2 regions of the Shewanella sp. UCD-FRSSP16_17 genome follow, and region 1 is predicted to be linked to the other one. Evidence: riboswitches for the same ligand, from Rfam matches in the RefSeq annotation. Region 1 holds a riboswitch; the other holds the start of a gene.
The links. A riboswitch is a leader RNA that binds a small molecule or an ion and turns the genes downstream of it on or off. The one in region 1 is predicted to bind lysine.
Positions count from the first base shown of each region.

Region 2: it holds a riboswitch for lysine, as region 1 does, so the genes downstream of both, A9267_RS05110 (Na+/H+ antiporter NhaC family protein) here and lysC (lysine-sensitive aspartokinase 3) in region 1, are expected to answer to the same signal.

Region 1 is NZ_LZFV01000035.1:365,865-376,239, forward strand. It holds gene A9267_RS15370 (class 1 fructose-bisphosphatase) at 1-507, opposite strand, end outside; gene A9267_RS15375 (S9 family peptidase) at 742-3,012, shown strand; gene A9267_RS21810 (hypothetical protein) at 3,064-3,207, opposite strand; gene arcA (two-component system response regulator ArcA) at 3,256-3,972, opposite strand; gene A9267_RS15385 (DUF3293 domain-containing protein) at 4,655-5,089, shown strand; lysine riboswitch at 5,541-5,717, shown strand; gene lysC (lysine-sensitive aspartokinase 3) at 5,861-7,210, shown strand; gene A9267_RS15395 (succinylglutamate desuccinylase/aspartoacylase family protein) at 7,264-8,403, shown strand; gene A9267_RS15400 (site-2 protease family protein) at 8,464-9,594, opposite strand; gene A9267_RS15405 (DUF4144 family protein) at 9,694-10,074, opposite strand; gene A9267_RS15410 (DUF342 domain-containing protein) at 10,252-10,375, opposite strand, start outside.
Region 2 is NZ_LZFV01000002.1:47,990-58,364, reverse strand. It holds gene A9267_RS05145 (proline--tRNA ligase) at 1-752, opposite strand, end outside; gene A9267_RS05140 (acyltransferase) at 954-1,568, opposite strand; gene tsaA (tRNA (N6-threonylcarbamoyladenosine(37)-N6)-methyltransferase TrmO) at 1,695-2,432, opposite strand; gene rcsF (Rcs stress response system protein RcsF) at 2,455-2,850, opposite strand; gene A9267_RS05125 (H-NS histone family protein) at 2,989-3,393, opposite strand; gene A9267_RS05120 (electron transfer flavoprotein subunit beta/FixA family protein) at 3,844-4,593, shown strand; gene A9267_RS05115 (electron transfer flavoprotein subunit alpha/FixB family protein) at 4,596-5,519, shown strand; lysine riboswitch at 5,928-6,148, shown strand; gene A9267_RS05110 (Na+/H+ antiporter NhaC family protein) at 6,225-7,781, shown strand; gene A9267_RS05105 (M3 family metallopeptidase) at 7,919-10,054, opposite strand.

The DNA of each region.
Region 1 (10,375 bases):
GGTGTATAACTGAGTACCTTGGCCAATGGTTAATGCCATCATGGTTGATGGTCCATAAAGCACGTAACCTGCAGCAAGTTGCTGACGACCATTTTGTAAAAAGCTGGCTTCTGTTAAATCGCCATCTTGTGCTGGCAAGATTGAAAAAATAGTGCCAACAAGCGAATTGATATCAATGTTTGATGAACCATCTAAGGGATCAAAACACACAAGGAATTCGCCTTGTTTATTGACTTCAACGACATAATCTTCTTCTTCTGATGCGAGTCCACGCACGTTTCCTTCGGCTTTTAACGCATCTTTAAGCATGTCATTAGTGATAACGTCGAGCTTTTTCTGAGTTTCACCTTGAACATTTTCTTGCTCTGTTGCGCCCAAGACGCCAGCAAGTGCGCCGTGGCGAACCGCTTGACTGATGTCTTTCGAACAGTCGGCTAAGCGTAAAATGAGTTGTGAAAGTGAGTCGGGTACTGCTTGTTTTGTAAGGGTTTGTGTCAAAGTTTGCATGCTTGTTCCTAAGACAGTAGAGGTTAAGGTCGGTAACCAGTGGTTAATGTTTTAATTTATTGGCAACGATAATACCTCAGATTGACGCACAATACAGCGTGAAAAAGTTGAGCAAGTTAGGACGGGATACCGATTTGTTATAAACTCAGGCAAAATAACGAATTCTAGTAGGCATTAGGTTAAATAAATAATTCAAATAATGAAATTTGCCTCGGTTTACAGCAAGGAATAACAATGACAAATAAATGGAAAGCGACATGGTCAGCTGTGTCGGTAATGTCGTTAGCATTGGCTGGCGCACTGGTTTCTTCACAAGCAATAGCGGCGACGAAAATGACAGGAAATTCTACCCCACTCACTATCGAACGTATTCATGCATCGCCTGCCTTAGCAGGAGCAAGCCCAAGAGGGTTAAAGCTGTCACCTGATGGCAGTCGAGTAACCTACCTTGCGAGCCGTGAGGATAACCAATATTTGTTTGATTTATGGCAAATGGATATTAAGACATCTAAACGCAGCATATTGCTTAATGCTGATGATTTAGCGTCAGGCGAGCTTTCTGACGAAGAAAAAGCTCGCCGTGAACGTCAGCGTATTTATGGTCAAGGTATCATGGAATATTTTTGGGCTGATAACAGCCAAGCTTTGCTTATTCCTGCTGCGGGTAAGCTTTATTACTTCACTTTAGCAGACAATAAAACGGTAGAACTGGATACGGGTGAAGGCTTTGCTACTGACGCAAGATTATCGCCAAAAGGAAACTTTGTTTCGTTTGTACGTGAGCAGAATATTTTTGTCCTAGCCCTAGAAACGTCAAAACTCATCCAACTGACTTTTGATGGCAAAGGGCCGATAAAAAATGGTATGGCTGAATTTGTCGCTCAAGAAGAAATGGGGCGCATGACAGGTTACTGGTGGTCACCAGATGAAACTTCCATTGCCTTTACTCGCATTGATGAGTCAGGCGTTGAGCTGGTTACTCGTAATGAGATTTATGCTGATGGAATTAAACTCACCGAGCAGCGTTACCCATATGCGGGAAAAACCAACGTTGAAATAGAGTTAGGCGTTATTACGCTTGCCAAAGAAGGAAAAGAGCAACAAGTTTCATGGATTGACTTAGGCAAAGAAAAAGACATTTACCTGCCAAGAGTGAAATGGTTACCAGATAGTAAGCATCTGTCATTCCAATGGCAGAGTCGCGACCAACAATCACTAGACTTACGGATTGCTGATTTAACCAGTAACAACAAGACGAAAACCATTGTTGCTGAACGCAGTGAAGCTTGGGTTAATCTTAATGACGATTTACAGTTTTTAAAACAACAAAAGTCTTTCATTTGGGCATCAGAACGTGATGGTTTTAACCACCTTTACTTATTCGATTTAAGCGGCAAAGTGCTGCAACAATTAACCCAAGGTGATTGGACGGTTGATGCGCTGGAGTTAGTCGATGAAAAAGGCGGTTGGGTGTATTTCTCTGGCCGTAAAGATACTGTTGTTGAGCGTCACTTATATCGTGTGCCGTTAGCTGGCGGGGAAATAGAGAAGCTATCATCTCGAAGTGGCATGCATTCAGCGGTTTTTGCTAATAATAAACCTGTGTATATCGATTACTTCAATAGTCTTAGTCAGCCACCTCAAGTCAGCCTACATGATGAAAACGGTCAGCGTTTAGCTTGGGTTGAACAAAACGAAGTTAACTCGTCGCATCCTTTGTATGATTTTGCAGGCCTTTGGAAAATGCCTGAGTTTGGCGAGCTTAAAGCTGAAGATGGCCAAGCATTACAGTATCGCTTATTTAAGCCTGTACCATTTGATGACAGTAAAAAGTATCCGGTAGTGGTACGTGTTTATGGTGGTCCACATGCGCAATTAGTCGTTAATAGCTGGAGTGAGGCGGATTACTTTACTCAGTATTTACTTCAACAAGGCTTTGCAGTATTTCAGCTTGATAATCGTGGCTCTGCCCATCGCGGCACAAAATTTGAGTATGTAATTTATCAAAATATGGGCGATGCGGAAGTTGAGGATCAAAAAGTCGGGGTTGATTACCTGAGAAGCTTACCGTTTGTTGATGGTGATAATATTGGTATTTATGGCCATAGTTATGGCGGGTACATGGCGCTTATGGCGCAGTTTAAAGCGCCTGATTATTTTAAAGCGGCAATCTCTGGGGCTCCGGTAACGGATTGGCGTTTATATGATACCCATTACACAGAACGTTACATGGGTCACCCAGAAAAAAATAAAAAAGGGTATGATGCAGCGAGCGTTTTACCATATGTGAAAAATTATCAATCAGGTTTGATGATGTATCACGGCATGGCCGATGACAATGTATTGTTTGAAAACAGTACGCGTGTTTATAAGGCATTGCAGGACGAAGGTAAATTATTTCAGATGATGGATTATCCAGGTTCGAAACATTCAATGCGTGGTGAGAAAGTGAGAAATCACCTTTACAAATCATTGGCTGCTTTCTTGGAAAATGAGTTGAAGTAAATGGCTGTAGTGGTACTCATTGCCCTCAATTTGATTGTGGGGGCATTGTGTTTAAAGAATTTGATAGAGTTGCTCAACAATAATCGTCGCCATTAAAGGGATGTTAGATTTAAGGAAAAACAAGTAAGTGCGTAATGCACTTTGGCGAGATGTCATATGCTGATCATTGTAGAAACGTGACTGATAAAAAGTCATAAAAAAAGCCAAGTCATTGACTTGGCTTTTTTGTATCACTATTAATGATTAGTCTTCTAAGTTACCGCAAAAACGATAGCCTTCACCGTGGATAGTCGCGATGATTTCTGGCGTATCAGGTAAGCTTTCGAAGTGCTTACGAATACGACGGATAGTAACGTCAACAGTACGGTCATGTGGCTTAAGCTCACGGCCAGTCATTTTCATTAACAGGTCTGCACGAGTTAAGATTTTGCCTGGGTTTTCAACAAAGTGAAGCATTGCACGGAATTCACTACGTGGTAGCTTGTAAGACTCACCTTGTGGGCTAACTAGAGAACGACTGTTGATTTCTAAGCTCCAACCATTGAAACGGTAGAATTCAACTGAACCTTTCTCTTCTACTTCTGCGCCAGTGCTATTAACACGAGTTAATAAGTTACGAGCACGGATAGTTAATTCGCGTGGGTTAAATGGCTTAGTGATGTAGTCATCAGCGCCAATTTCTAAACCAAGAATTTTGTCAACTTCGTTATCACGACCAGTCAAGAAAATAAGACCGATGTTGTTGATTTCACGAAGTTCACGAGCTAACAATAAACCGTTTTTACCAGGAAGATTGATATCCATAACAACAAGATTAATCTTATTATCCTGCATGGCTGTGTGCATTTCTGCGCCATCGTTTGCTTCAGTTACTACATACCCTTCTGCTTCAAAAATACTGCGCAGAGTATTACGGGTTACAGCTTCATCTTCAACAATAAGAATGTGTGGGTTTTGCATGTTATTTACCTAAATTAAAAACAATTCGATTCTAGTCATGTTGCACTAGGGCGGTGGCACTGCTTATTTATGAAAGTGCCGATAATTTTTCAATTTCACGATAGGTGTTTATCTATGTCTGCCCTGAACAAAACACGCTTCATGACTAACTACATTATCTACATTCAGCTTAATACATCATTAAAGTGACATACGTGACATAAATGTGATCATAAAAAATCAATACTTAGATTGTATGCTGAGTATTAATTGACTCACAATCAGTCGAAAGATCTATTAAAACAATGATTCATAAAACTATGAGATTAGATTGCTCGTTAAAGTTCCTTGGCAAACTAATAATTGTTCTATATTTATATCATCTAAAATGTAGAACAAAATGTACAAGCTTGAAAATTTAGTAGCAATTAAACTACTGAAGTATGTAACTGCTTGTATCACTGTTAATAGTTATGTAGCAAAATCTAGCTAGTGATGATTATTGTACTCGTTTTAGGCATTTGTTAACAAATGAAATGTTAACAAATTTACTCTCTAGAATTGTTACAAAATTGGTTTTTTAGGTAAGATACTGATTTAAAAGGTTAATATAATTATGGTTCTTGTGACTTGTATCACATGGGCTGTCACTGTAATAAAGGGTTTGCTACTGTAAACTGGGTTCAACAGAGAAAATGAAATAATGGAAAATGCAATTGAGTGCCTTTGGCACAAATATCAAGGGACACAATTCTTACTAACGCAGAGACTTGCGAATGATATTCCTTTTGCAATCGTCACTGCTCATAACCCGTTAGGGAGTATCTTAACTCCTTGTCAAAACCGTTTGCTCGACCGCCAATTACAAACCAAAATCGAACAATATAAGCGTCCATATCGCTCGCTTATTGGAGCCGCTCCCGATTTATCTCATATGGAAAAAAGCTGGGCTATCTTTATTGAAAAAGAACAAGCTTTGGAGCTTGGACGCGAGTTTAAACAGCATGCAATCTATTATGTCAATCAAGGCCGTTTGTCATTAGTTGCTTGTGGGGATGCACCTGATAAAGAAGTGATGATAGGCGATTTTATGACTCGCACTCAGGTGGTCAATGAGTTGCCTGATCTTCATGAGTAATTTTTTGATTGATAAAGCTGTTCCGTCAAGCTGATACTGCTACTCATCTATTATATCAACGCATTAGGGCAGCTGATAAACCCACTTTATATAGATAAGGTTATTTATAATAGCGCTGTATTGATTTGAATTAGAAATGGCTTATGGAAGGCCGACCTATCTAAAAATGCCTTTATTCAGAGTTTGAAACTAAAACTTCCCTTATGGTCTATTTAATATAGCTAAATACTGTATTGTTAGCATTTTACGTTAAAGTTAATGCGTGCTTTCATATCTTTAGTGTCTGTAAATAAAGCTATTTTTATCCAAACTATTTAAATACCTAAGCTGATGTGATGACAGCGAGTATGAATGTCGTATATTCAGTATTCAGTTATTTAGTAATTTTATTACATTCCATAATTGACTTAGGTGGTTATTTATTGGTATTTTTCAATTTCTTCCTGAGGGAAGAAACAGAAGAGGAGCGTTAGCTAGGTAGTAAGTGCGAGGAAAACCAATTCCTAAAACCACTTATGAGGGAGATTAGCGCCGAGGTATGTCAAATGGTTGGTTTCATTTCATATCGGTCGATTAGGCTGAATCCTAACGATTGTCACCTATTCATTGGTGGAGAGCTTCTGGTGAAGATTGCTGTTTCCCTTCTTATAAGGGTGCGTTATCACTGCACCAGGCTCTTCGAACGAAGTAAGTTCGGAGTGTAATCATGTTTTTTAATCTAAGTAGTCAATTCGTATTTGTATGTCATCCTTCAAGCGTGGAGGTGTCAGTATGAGCTTAGTTGTAGCTAAATTCGGTGGAACCTCTGTGGCAGATTACGCTGCAATGAACCGCTGCGCCGATATTATCTTAGCCAACAGACATACTCGAGTCGTTGTTGTTAGTGCATCCAGCGGCGTAACTAATTTATTGGTGGAGCTTACGCAAGCTAATGTGAATGACAAGCGTCGTTTAGCATTACTGACGCAAATTGGCCAAATTCAATATGACATTGTTGATCAGCTCGATCGTCCTCAAGATGTTGCCGCAGGTATTGATAAGTTACTTAGCCGTATGTCAGTGCTCAGTGATGCGCTTGTATTAGATCGCAGTAAAGCAATCATTGATGAACTACTTTCAATGGGAGAGCAATGTTCTTCATTGCTATTTTCTGCTGTTATTCGTGAAAAGGGCACTCCTTCAAGTGCATTTGATGTCAGACAAGTATTACGTACAGACAGCCATTTTGGCCGCGCAGAGCCGCAAATAGAGCAAATAGCATCGTTAGGTGCTGAGCATTTAGCACCACTATTAGCCAATGAAGTTATTGTTACGCAAGGTTTCATTGGCGCTGATGACCAAGGGCGCACCACTACTCTTGGCCGTGGTGGTAGTGATTATTCAGCAGCACTGTTGGCAGAGGGCTTAAAAGCTGATGCGGTAGAAATCTGGACCGATGTAGCAGGTATTTATACAACCGATCCTCGTCTTGCTCCCAATGCTAGACCAATCCCTGAAATCAGCTTTAATGAAGCCGCTGAAATGGCAACATTTGGTGCTAAAGTATTGCATCCTGCGACGATTCTTCCTGCCGTTCGTCAACAAATTCAAGTGTTTGTTGGTTCAAGTAAAGCGCCAGAACAAGGCGGTACTTGGATTCGACATCAAGTAGAAAACGCTCCCGTATACCGTGCTGTTGCATTAAGACGTGATCAAACCCTGCTTAATTTGCACAGCCTGCAAATGTTGCATGCACAAGGCTTCCTTGCTGAAACATTTGCGACATTAGCCAAGCACAAAATCTCAGTTGATCTGATTACCACTTCAGAAGTGAATGTTTCATTAACGCTCGATAAAACAGGATCAGACTCTAGCGGTCAGGGGTTATTGAGTGAATCATTACTGCAGGAGTTATCACAGCATTGTCGAGTTCGTGTTGAAGATAAATTGGCGCTAGTGGCTATTATTGGTAATAAAATTGCCTCAACAGCAGGGATTTGTAGCCGTGTTTTCTCAGTATTAGAAAAGCACAATGTGCGAATGATTTGTCAAGGCGCAAGCCCGCATAACTTATGTGTATTAGTAGCAGAATCTGAAGCGGCAGATGTGGTTAATTCATTGCACCAAAATTTATTTGAATAATAGGAAGTGTTCACCAAGTAACAATGCTTGGAACATATGAGGCTAAAGAATATATGACAGAAGCGAATCGCACCTCCAACGCTCACGTATCTACAGTTCAATTAGGTGAATTGGCTACTGGCCAAGCGCTAACAGCTCCTATTTATACGTTTAAAGGAAGTGATAGTGCTGCACCATCTGTCTATATTCAAGCCAATGTTCATGGCGCAGAAGTGCAGGGTAACGCGGTAATTCATCAGTTGATGACGCTATTAGAAGGCCATCAAATCTTAGGTGATATACATTGTGTTCCTTTAGCTAACCCATTGGGGATTAATCAAAAAAGTGGTGAGTTTACTCTTGGGCGATTTGATCCTATTACGGGAGTGAACTGGAATAGAGAATATTTTGAACATGCCGCAATAGTGGCTGACATTCCTAATTGGTATCAAGCAAACAAGGCTTTATCAAATAATGAGTTGTTCGCCGCATTTCGAGTGTTATTAGCACAAAGCTGTCAGCAACGTTTAAATAACTCTTGGGGAATTAGCACGGGGCATCAACTCGCGGTGACACTACAATCGATGGCGCATCAAGCGGATATTGTATTGGATTTACATACCGGCCCTAAGTCTGCAAAACATCTATATTGCCCAGAGTATGATGTCGCATCTGCGGCTTATTTCTCAATTCCTTATTCATTGGTTATTCCTAATGAGTTTGGCGGTGCTATGGATGAGGCTGCATTTTACCCGTGGTGGCAGCTCCAACGCTTTTGTGCGCGTCAAGGGAGACATTTTGACGTCCCCGTAGCGGCGTTTACGCTTGAATTGGCGAGTCAAGAGCGTGTCGATATGGCTGATGCAGAACTCGATGCGATGGGGATCTTGGCGTACTTAAGTCATAGAGGTGTAATCGCAGAAAAAGTGCAACCTGCACCAATGAAGCGTTGGGGATGTGATTTAGCTAACTATAAAAAATTCCATGCACCAAAAGCTGGATTAGTGGAGTATTGCGCAGAGGTAGGACACCCTTTGAAAGCTGGTGAGCCGTTAGTGACCCTTTTACGACTTGATCAATACGGAACTGAGAATGCCGTGACGACAATCAGTTTACCTTGTGATTGCGTTCCTGTACTGCATTTTGCCTCAGCTTCTGTGCATCAAGGGACAGAGCTTTATAAGGTAATGACCAAGGTTTTTGAGATCAGTTAATGGTGAGTCGCTGGCAATAGCAAAGATATTGCAAACTGCCAGCGATAGCATATTGAAGTATTAACTCTTTAAAATTTCAAGCGGCATAGCCAGCATCTCGTCGCCTGAAGCTGCAAAATACCAAATAATAGCGATAAGTAGACCAACCGTTAAAAAGTACCAAACCGTTGAGAAAATTTGCCCATACCTATCTAAGGGCAACAGGTGACTTTGGTGCCGAGTTTTCCACTCAAATACAATCTCTAAACTACCAATTAGCAACAAGAATCCTAATAAAGCCAGCCCTAAGCTGTAACTGATAAATACGCCTATTGCCGCTCCAGCGATACAGGCTATTAACCCTACCATGCTGTTCATTGAAAAAGTGATGCTTTTAAGAATATGGCCGCCATCTAAGGGTAAAATTGGCAGTAGATTAAACAGATTTAGTAAGGCGTTAAAACTGGCTAAACCTGCAAAAAAGATATTGCCGGTGATCCAATAAGCGACCATGCAGGCTATTGACATCAAGAGGCCAAATGTTGGCCCCATGATAGAGATGACGACATTTTGCCATCGAGTATTTATTCGCTCATCGCTGACAGCTAAACCGCCCATGAATGGGATAAGGTAAATCCCTTTGGTTTTCATACCAAAGTGCTTCATGGCTTTAATATGGCCATATTCGTGAACAACCAGACAGGCAATTAATGCAAGTGCAAATTCAATTGAGAATAGCCATGAATAGGCCGCGACACTTGCCGCAGCGAGCATAGCTTTGACAACTTTGGCACTTTTTAATAGCTTGAACCCAAGTGAGGCTAAGCCAATCATACTGAATTTTTGCGTTTTAACAGGAGCGACTTCAGGCACTTGTTGTTCGATATCTTTAGTATTTCTCTGCCCTTGAGCTACTGTGTCATTATCAACCAAAATCGTGTAGTTAATGATAAAAGGCTGCCACTGGACATCAGCCTCTACTCTTACTTTTACAATGGTTTTACTGGTTTCAGTAATAATGTCATCAGTCGTTGCTCCCGCCATTGAAGCCGGGCGCGATAATTCGAATTCGTGCACATTGAAAGCCTGGTTATCTGCAGATGCCGATTTTTGAGAGACTAATTGATTATCCCAATAAAGTTGTTGCCAACCGGCCATAGAGCCTTCTAATCGTAGACGTTTGCCAAGGCATTCTATATTCAGCAGTTCCATATCTTTTACTGTTCCATTGTTGTGTGATGAGTCATGATGAGTGAAGTAGCGATGGTGAAATTGCTAGGCATTTTGCCCGATAGGTTGCAGTGACTCAAGCTAAATAGATTCAAGATATGCCACAGTGTCGATACCTTGCTTGATATCCGTAAACACCAGTTTTGCACTGCAGCAATGACCATTAAGGGTTGCATGTGTGCGTACGTATTGAATAAAGGTCACTAAATCTATGGGGTGCTGGCTTGCTCTAAATTGTGGTAATTCCGCTGTTGGGTGATGAGCCTGATGTTGTTGAGGGTGAGCTTGCGCCTCGATAACAATATCGAATGTAGAGCCCTCGCTATCTAATAATCTATCGTTACTACCTATGAGGTGCAGTTGTAAACAACAATACTCTAGCCAGTCAGTCTGATTAGCGAGGTAAATGAGCTCTTCACTTGCTTGCTGTTTTATAATTGCTGGCCAACAAATCGCTAGCATCGAATTCTTCTCTAATGGTCAATAAATTCAGTCAACTTGTTAACTGTTTCCTAAGAACGATTTTTAGTAAAAAATGATTAGATTTTTCACGTTGAATGTTTTATAAGTTACTGTTTTATAGTGATAATTATCATGCTAATTGCTGCATTCGCTGATCGCAATCGGCCAAGTTAGAAATTAATGGCTACCATAATCGAAACTGATTTCATTATGGAGGTTTTTAACATGACAAGGGCCATGTTCACGCTGGGTGCGATTTTGCGCTGGGCCAATATGAATCTCTACATTGGCAAAGATGTGT
Region 2 (10,375 bases), on a different contig from region 1:
TCTTGAGTTGGTGCAGCTAACGTTGTTGTAGGCTCAGCTGTTTCTGCTTTCTCGATATTGGCTGCGTAATCACTGCCGTTTGAGTAAGCAATTAAATCTTCGCCGCTATTTGCAAGTACATGGAATTCATGTGAAGCACTGCCGCCAATTGAGCCTGTATCTGCGATAACAGGACGGAAAGCTAACCCCATACGCTCAAAAATTTTACTGTATGCATTATGCATTTGTGCGTAGGTGTTATCTAAACACTCTTGGCTTAAATGGAATGTGTAAGCATCTTTCATCAAGAACTCACGAGCACGCATCACACCAAAACGAGGACGAACCTCATCACGGAATTTTGTTTGAACTTGATATAAGTTCAATGGTAATTGCTTATAAGAGCTAACTTCTTTACGTACAAGGTCGGTAATGACTTCTTCATGCGTTGGACCTAATACGAAGTCGCGATTGTGGCGATCTTGAAAGCGGAGCAATTCTGGACCGAATTTTTCCCAGCGACCAGTTTCAGCCCATAAATCGGCTGGCTGAACTAGGGGCATTAAGATTTCAACAGCACCAGCATTATTCATTTCTTCACGAACAATCGCCTCAACTTTACGCAATACGCGTAATCCGCTGGGCAGCCATGAATAAAGGCCTGATGCATTACGGCGGATAAAACCTGCACGTAACATTAATTGATGACTGATCACTTCTGCATTTGCAGGAGTTTCTTTTTGTGTTGAAAGCAGGTAATTGCTAACTCGCATTCCCAATGTCCACTTAGTAGCTATTAATGGGCGACATTTTAGCACTTGCAACGATGTTGTCACCAGATAATTAACAACATCTTGGCTTTAATATATGGAACAAGGGCATTGAAATAATTAAACCAATAAGACGCTGGTTTAACATCGCCATGTTAGCAAGGAAAATTGAACGACAAGGCGTTATTGTGCAGCACTTTTTAACTACTTATCGCGCCTATCGCCGATTATTTTAGCAGGGTTTCCTGCAACAATAGCGAACTCCGGGACATCTTTGGTGACAATGCTGCCCATACCGACAATGGCTTGATTACCAATAGTGACACCATCAACAATACCAGCTTGTGCTCCAATCCAAACATCATCACCAATTGTGATCCCTTTGGCTGTAACAGCTTGTTGGTAAATAGGGCTATCGACGGACATCCCGTGATTAAATGCGTATATAGTCACGTTATTTGCTATGCGGGTCTTATTGCCGATCGTGATCCCTACTTTTCCGCCATCAAATGAACAGCCGTGGTTAATCGCGACCTCATTACCCAGTGTAATAGGGCCGTGGAGGAACACATCAGCTGCAATCATACATTGGTTACCTATATGAATGTCACGTCCACGTTCTGCAAAAAGGTTGGCTTCAGGAGCGATAAAACTGTGCTCACCAATATGAATAGTTTCAACTTGGGTTAAATGTTGTTGGATCTCGTCTTGCCAAGGCTTTGCCCAGACTAAGTGTTTTTCTTTTAACGAAAAATAAAGCCAAGGCATCCAAGATAGGCGTTTTTTATGCTGAGTTTGATAATCAGGTTTATTATTCATTATTAAGCCTAAGATTAAGTTAACGAAATTATTATTATGACCGTTAGATTTAAAACATTGTTAGATAAATCAATTCGCCTAAAAATGGGTGAAAATGACATAGTTAATCGAAAAGCTAAGTTTATTTTAACATACGCTAGTCGGTTTAATTTCAATCACCTCAATCGTTTTATCATTAACTCGCCAAAATACATCTATATCAAATAAAGCAACTTGATAAATTTTAAGATCAACTTTGGCTTTTTTATATGCAGGCCTCGGGTCTTGCGCTAAAACATCCGTAATTACTTGTTGTAAATGCGATATATCAAGCGCTTTAGAGTGAGCCAAAACTTGTGTTTCAGCTAATGATGAATATTGAACCTCTATTAATTCTGGTGCTGATTGAGCAATGCCCCCAGTTGCATTATCAATGGCGTCAGAAAATGGAATATAGGGTTTTATGTCAATGATTGGTGTGCCATCTAATAAATCCATTCCAGATATTTCTAGGCAAACTTTACCGTTGCGTCTAACAACTGAATGTAATTTAACTACAGATTGGCCAATGCCATTTGGTCTAAAAGTAGAGCGGGTAGCAAATACGCCTAGCTTTTCATTTCCGCCTAGTCGAGGAGGTCTAACGGTGTTTTTCCAGCCTTGTGCTAAGTTTTCATGAAAACAAAAAAGTAGCCAAAGGTGTGAATATTGTTCAATACCCCTGACGGCATCGAGTTGGTTAAATTTGGGGGTTAACTCAACCCAGCCTTTGACATTAACTAGGCCAGGTTGCCTAGGAATACCAAATTTTTGTTTATATGGCGTGCGACAAATTGCAACCGCTTCAATATCAGATTGAAACGGCTGGTCAGAATGAGTAGTCATGAATTAAATAATAGTAAAAAGGTTATTGCACATTGTGCATTTTAATTGCTTGGCCGACGCAGAATGCTTGGGTAAAGCAAGTTTCTGTTGGTTGTTCTGTTAATAGACACTTCTTAACGATAAGTCCATTAGCACCCAGTTCATTGGCCTTCTTACGAGCTTGTGTGCGGGCATCAGCGACATTAGCGGGGACGCCAGTTTCCGTTTCTTGACAAGACTCGCCTTCAACTAGGGCAACAATATCAAATGCGCCAGTTGGACGTTCACCGTCTTTAAATAGTTCAACGCTTGTTGGCTTGAAATACTCATCTATGGCTTTACTGTCTAAATTACTATTAAAAGTATAATCACTTGCGCAGCCTGATAATAAAAAGCTTGATACTAGTGCGAAAGACATCATTGGACGAGAAACATTCATAATACAGGCCTAATTGAGTGGTGTGCTGCGAAGGGGTTAGTTTACATGGCTTATTGCGTCGAGGAAATACTGTTTACTCATCCTAGATAACAAAAAAGCTTACCGAAGTAAGCTTTTTATCATATCGTAGATTAAGACTTATTCCATACCAGGAATTAAGAAGTCTTCCATTGTTTTACCATTATCTACTTGGTTTTTAAATACAGTTGGCATGCGGCCTTGACCAGTCCATTGAATTAATTCACCATCTACTTCAATTTGATATTTAGCAGGGCGTGGGGCACGCTTTTTAGGCGCAGGCTTTGCTGTTACTTCACCTAAATCTTCAATTGATAAACCGCTATTTTCAATTTGAGCTAATATTTCAGCAATGCGTGCATTACGCTCAGCATTGGCTTCTAATTCAGCTTTTTCGTCTTCTTCTCTTTCTGTAATGATTTTTTCAAGCTTAGTAGAAAGTTCACGTAATTCATCTAGTGATAACTCTTTTACAGCAGCTTTAAAACGACGACCATGTGTCAAAATTTCTAAAAAGTCACTCATATCAATGTGCATCCTAATGATTTTAATTAATAAGTATCTCAAGTAATTCTGTGATGATTAAATAATACCTATCAATACTCTAAATTGGTTAATTGTTATCAAACTAGAGTGTAAATTGATGCGACTATTTAAATTGTTAAAACAAAAAAAGATAGTAAAAAAAGCACGGTTACTTGAATTGCTCTTAATAATAGAAAGTAAATTTGATTGGATCAAATAAAAAAACCTTTAAATAGGCAAATTTTAATTAAAAAGCGTTAATTAAGTCTAAAAGTAATATTTTATTTGCATATATAAGTTATTTATCAGCAGTCTCTTAACTAAAAATTATATAAACAAGTGTTTGACTTTGGTTGACGTTAACGTTAACAGGACGTAAAGTTATGCCATATTGCATTGGCTGAAGCCAATGTGCCATCCACATACATTGAAGGTGTAGAAGGAAATCCCATGAAAGTATTGGTGCCTGTAAAGCGCGTAGTCGATGCCAATGTGAAAGTCAGAGTAAAAGCTGATAACACAGATGTTGATACTGCTAATTTGAAAATGGCCTTGAACCCATTTTGTGAAATCGCGGTAGAAGAAGCCGTTAGACTAAAAGAAGCGGGAAGTGTCACAGAAGTTGTAGTGGTGAGTATTGGTGCCAAATCAGTACAAGAGCAGTTACGTACTTCAATGGCTTTGGGTGCTGACCGTGCCATTCATGTGACGACTGATGAAGATTTAGTGCCGTTATCAATTGCTAAAATTTTAAAAGCGGTTCAAGAAAAAGAACAAGCTGATGTGATTATTTTTGGTAAGCAATCAATTGATGGCGACAATAACCAGACAGGCCAAATGCTTGCTGCTTTAACTGATATGCCACAAGCAACATTTGCTTCTGAATTAACATTAACTGCTGACAGTGCTGAAGTGACTCGTGAAGTTGATGGTGGGTTACAAACATTAAAAATGCCGTTACCAGCGGTGGTGACTGCGGACTTACGCTTAAATGAGCCTCGTTATGCTTCATTACCTAATATTATGAAAGCAAAGCGTAAACCACTTGAAACCTTCTCTATTGATGACTTGGGTGTAAGCCTTAAAGCACATCAAAATGTGATTAAAGTGACGCCACCTGCAGAACGTCAAGCAGGTGTCATGGTGAGTTCGGTGGCTGAACTTGTTGAAAAGTTAAAAAATGAAGCGAAGGTGATCTAATTATGGCTATTTTAGTATTAGCAGAACACGATAACGCAAGTTTAAAATTAGACACGGCCAAAGTCGTTAGTGCAGCAACTGCAATTGGCGGCGATGTCCATGTGCTTGTTGCTGGTAGTCATGTTGGTGCTGTGGTTGCTTCTGCACAAGCACTATCGGGTGTGAGTAAAGTCCTTGTCGCTGACAATGCTGCTTATGAAGCGCAAATGGCTGAAAACCTTTCTAAGTTAATTGTTAATGTCGCCAGTGATTACGATTACGTGCTAGCAGCAGCAAGCAGTGTAGGTAAAGATACACTTCCTTGTGTGGCAGCATTATTAGATGTTGCGCAAATTTCTGAAGTCGTAGATGTGGTGAGTGCTGACACATTTGTACGTCCTATTTATGCAGGTTCTGCATTGGCGACAGTACAAAGCTTAGATGACAAAAAAGTGATGACGGTTCGTACCAGTGCATTTGATGCTGCAGGCAACGATGGCAATGCTGAAGCGGTTAACGTTGATTTTGTTGCAGAAGCTAAGACAGTTTTTGTTTCGCAAACTCTCACAGAATCTGAGCGCCCTGAATTAGGCAGCGCTGGAGTGATTGTTTCTGGTGGTCGTGGCATGGGTAGCGGTGAGAACTTTGCTATTCTAGAAGCATTAGCTGACAAGCTAACCGCTGCCGTTGGCGCTTCACGTGCCGCTGTTGATGCTGGTTATGTTCCTAACGATTTACAAGTCGGTCAAACAGGTAAAATTGTTGCTCCTGATCTGTATATCGCTGTCGGTATATCTGGCGCTATTCAACATTTAGCGGGTATGAAAGACTCTAAAGTGATTGTGGCTATCAATAAAGATCCTGAAGCGCCAATTTTCCAAGTGGCTGATTATGGACTTGAAGCAGACTTATTTGATGCGATTCCAGAGTTAACTCAATCTTTGTAATTATAAACTGATTGTAGAAAAAGGTTTTTGTCTTTTAGGCAAAAACCTTTTTTTTGGGTCGCAGTTTATGGCGTGATTATTCGATAGTTTGTTTTAGTGTCAGTGCGCATTAAATGACATTGTTTTTCAGCTTTATCATTGCTAAACCTATTGAACGATATAAATACACCTGAATTAATTCAATAATCAGATTTTTTAAGCATATTAATCTCACTGTCGTTAATTGATGGATAATCCTTCGCTTGCTAACAATTCGTTACGGTGTCGATATCGTCTTGTGTTGTTTTTTGATTGTGATGTTATTTCTCACAAGATAAGCTAGTTTTATCTGGTAATTAACCTCGTGCTTATGTTTGTATGGTCTTGTGTCGCGGCAGTGAGCTTTTATCAAGCATTTAAACTGTCGTATACATAAGTAGAGGCGCATCAAATATCAGTATGGTTAAGTTGGTTGATACCAATAACTTAATTTGAAAGGATTTGGTGCCGAAGTGAATCGGTACGATCAATACCATTTGCTGGGGCAGTTTCCGAAAGGGGCTGCACTGTCATAGTAATTTTTATCCGTGAGGATAAAACAATGGATATCGATGTTGATATCGATATTACTGTGGAGTGCTACTGAAAAGTTTCTTGTCTTCGCTTTATGCGATGTCTTGCCTTATCAGTTATCCTCCATTCGTACTCAACGAAGAAAATATATAAATGATGATAACAAGTTATGCCGATTCGGCACTCTCTCTTTTGCCTCCTGTTGTGGCAATTGTATTAGCAGTAGTTACACGCAAAGTACTTCTTTCATTAGGTTTAGGTATTATTGCTGGCGTGATATTGCTGACTGACTTCTCTTTTACTGGAGCTGCAAGCCACTTAGTGAGTACTGTCACCAGTTTAGTGTGGGATGACGGCGCACTCAATGCCTGGAATTTACAAATTATTGGCTTCTTGGTTGTGCTGGGGATGATCACCGCTTTAATTACCGTGAGTGGTTCAGCACGTGCGTTTGCTGATTGGGCACACCAACGTATTCGCAATAAACGTGACGCCAAACTCATGACCATGTTCTTAGGTTGTGTGGTATTTATCGACGATTACTTCAACAGTATCGTGGTTGGCTCAATCGCACGTCCTATTACTGATCGCTACCATATTTCACGTGCAAAACTGGCTTACTTGTTAGATTCAACCGCTGCACCAGTATGTGTTATCTCTCCTGTCTCAAGCTGGGGCGCATACATTATTGCCCTAATTGGCGGTATCTTAACGGCACATGGTTTTGCTGATACAGGCCATTTAAGCGTGTTTTTACAAATGGTGCCGATGAATTTTTATGCCATTTTTGCGCTATTACTTTTATTGTGTGTTGCTATCTTTGGTTTAGACATTGGCCCAATGCGCCAACATGAGCGTAATGCGCAAAAAGGCGAACTCTTTGACGAAAGCAAAGGGTTACCTCCAGGCGCGACCGCTGATTTACCAGAAGCTGATACAGGTAAAATCATGGGGTTATTCCTGCCGATTTTTGTGCTTGTGGCGGCAACTATTTACTTTATGGTTTCAACTGGTGCTGATGCGCTGGCGGGTGAAGGGTTACCATTTAGTGTTTTAGGTGCATTTGAAAACACTGAAGTCAGCGAATCATTATTTTACGGCTCATTAGTGGGTCTAGTGGTGACGATTGCATTAACCATGCAGCAAAAAATTAGCACCAGCATGATGTTTACTGGAATCAAAGTTGGCGCTAAGTCAATGTTGCCAGCTATTTATATCTTGTTATTTGCTTGGACAATTGCGTCAGTGATTGGCGAGCTTGAAACGGGTAAATATATGGCGAGCTTGGCAACGGGTAATATTCCATTTGCATTACTGCCTGCAGTGCTATTTTTATTAGCTGGTTTAACCGCATTTTCAACCGGCACTAGCTGGGGTACATTTGGTATTATGTTACCAATCGCTGCCGATATGGCGATGGGCAGTGATAGCACTATGATGTTACCAATGCTTGCCGCTGTGCTTTCTGGTGCGGTATTTGGAGACCATTGTTCACCGATTTCTGATACCACTATCTTGTCTTCGACAGGAGCGAGCTGTCACCATCTTGACCACGTTATGACACAATTGCCTTACGCGATAATCGTAGCGGTTATCAGTATTGTGGGTTATACCGTGCTTGGTTTCTCTGGTTCTGTTGCGATGGGCTTTATTACGTGTTCTGTATTGTTCGTATTAGCAATCTTAGGGCTAAAAATAGCCACTAAGTAGTCCTAAGCACTTGGATTTAGTTTGTGACTTAATGTGAGCTCGACTTGTTAAAGTCAGATCCCAGTTTAGGCTAAAATCTAACAATAAAAATGCCACTCAATTGAGTGGCATTTTTTTGCTCGTTAACCTGAGCTAAGTTACTTTAAGCCACGGCGCTCAAGCAAGCCGTCAGTGGTAGGGGCTTGGCCTCTAAAGTTTTGATAGGCTTCCATTGGCGGCACGCTATTGCCGACTTCACGGATAGTTTTTCTAAACTTCATACCGATTTCTCGATTCAGCCCACCTTGAGTTTGCACATAAGCAAAGGCATCAGCAGCAAGAATTTCACTCCACATGTATGCATAGTAACTAGCTGAATATCCCCCAGGGAAGGCATGAGCAAAGTAAGTTGAGCGGTAACGAGGTGGTACTGCTGGTAAGTCGACACCATGTTTGTTAAGCGCAGCAGCTTCAAAGCTTTCAACATTTTGCAGCGGCGTGTCAGCATCCAGTGCATGCCATTCTAGATCAAGCAGCGCAGTTGACATGTATTCTAAGGTGTCAAAGCCTTGGTTAAAGCTTCGAGAAGCTAATAGCTTTTGCAGTAAATCGTCTGGAATAGGTTTGCCTGTATCGTAGTGTTTAGCGTAGTTTGCAAGTACTTTAGGGTGCGCAGCCCAGTCCTCTTCAAAAGTTGAAGGGAATTCAACGAAATCACGAGATACAGCAGTACCTGCTAAAGATGGGTATTTCACTTTAGAGAACATACCGTGAGTACCGTGGCCCATTTCATGGAACATGGTGGTCGCTTCATCGTAGCTCACAAAGGTTGGCTGGCCTTCTGGCGCCTTTTTAATGTTCATGACATTTACGACGACAGGTTTTTGATTTAATAACTCAGATTGACCGACAAACGAGCTCATCCACGCACCGCCACGTTTACCTTCACGAGCAAAGTAGTCTGCATAGAAGATAGCCATGCTACTGCCATCTTCATCAAACATCTCGTAAGCTTTTACGTCTGGGTGATAAACCGGTAAGTCTGGACGTGGCTTTAACGTAACACCGTACAATGCTTCTAGGGTAAAGAATACGCCATCTTCTAAAACACGGTTGAACTCAAAGTAAGGTTTAATAGACGCTGAGTCGAGGTCATATTTTTCCTTACGGACTAACTCTGCGTAATATGCCCAGTCCCATGGTGCTAGGGTAAAGTTACCGCCAGTTTTATCTATCATGGCTTGTATATCAGCGGCTTCTTTTTGAGTGTTTTCCACCACAGATGGCACCATTGAGCCAAACATGTCGTACACCGCTTCGGGCGTTTTAGCCATCTGCGGTGCTAAACGGTAATCAGACCAAGTGTCAAAGCCAAGTAGTTTGGCTTTTTTAGCACGAAGCTGCGCTAAACGAGCGACTAATGAAGCGGTTTCGTTGTCACCCGTTAAGCCACGGTTTGCTGACGCTTCCCAAACTTGCTGACGCAGCTCACGGTTATCTAATTGAGCTAAAACAGGTTGACGTGTGGTATTGGTGATATTGAGTAGATATTGGCCTTTAAGCCCTGCCGCTTCAGCATCTGCTTTTGCTGCTGCAATAGCGGATTGTGATAAACCTGCCAGTTGGGCTTCATCGTCTACTTTTACTGCAATTTCCTTGCTGAGTCTTAACAGTCGTTGTGCAAACTCATTGGTGAGTGTTGATTGCTCTTCATTTAATTCTCGAATCTTTTGTTTTTCCGCTTCAGTTAGTTTGGCGCCAGCGAGCACAAATCGCTGATGATAAACCTCTACTAAACGAACTTCTTCTGCAGTTAACGAGCTGTTATTGCGAGTATCATAAATTGCTTGAATACGGCTGAATAACTGCGGATTTAAATTAATATTGTCTGAATGTGCCGCCATCTTAGGCGCCATTATGCCTTGTACTTTACGTAATTCAGGGTTGCTGTTTGAGCCGGTTAAGTTATAGAAAATACTTGAGGTGCGAGTGAGTAATGCACCGCTTTTTTCCATAGCGACAATGGTATTTTCAAATGTCGGTGAGGCAGGGTTAGCAGCAATTTTGAGGATTTCTTGATGGTGCTGTTCAATTCCCAGCTCAAGCGCTGGCTGAAAATGCTCATTGTTAAGCTGACTAAAGTCAGGTGCTTGATACTGGAGTACGCTTGCTTGCATCAATGGATTTTGAGATTGCACTTGAGCGCCCTGAGTGGTGTTTTCTGTTTGAGTATGACTACAACCACTTAATGCGAGTGTTGCAGCAATCGCGACAGCGACAATTGTTTTATGCATTGTGTTTCTACTTCCTTAATTATAATTGTTTATGCAATTTATCAATTGTTTCTTAATCGTATATGAAGATTTTGTCGTTTCGTGATGCCTGTATATGTTGTGCTGGTAGTGAGCTTGAAAACTGTGATCTAATTTATTGCAAAATGTAAATTATGTTAATAGATGCTTGTTTGGAATACATTCTTTTCATCAGTCATGCTTTGGCTTTGTGCGATATTCTCTTGAGAAACGGATAAGGAGGGCGAGTTAACCATCAATAGGGAAAGCAAATTAACTGTGATGGTAAAGGGGATTCATCATCAAGGAATAGTGCTAGCAAGT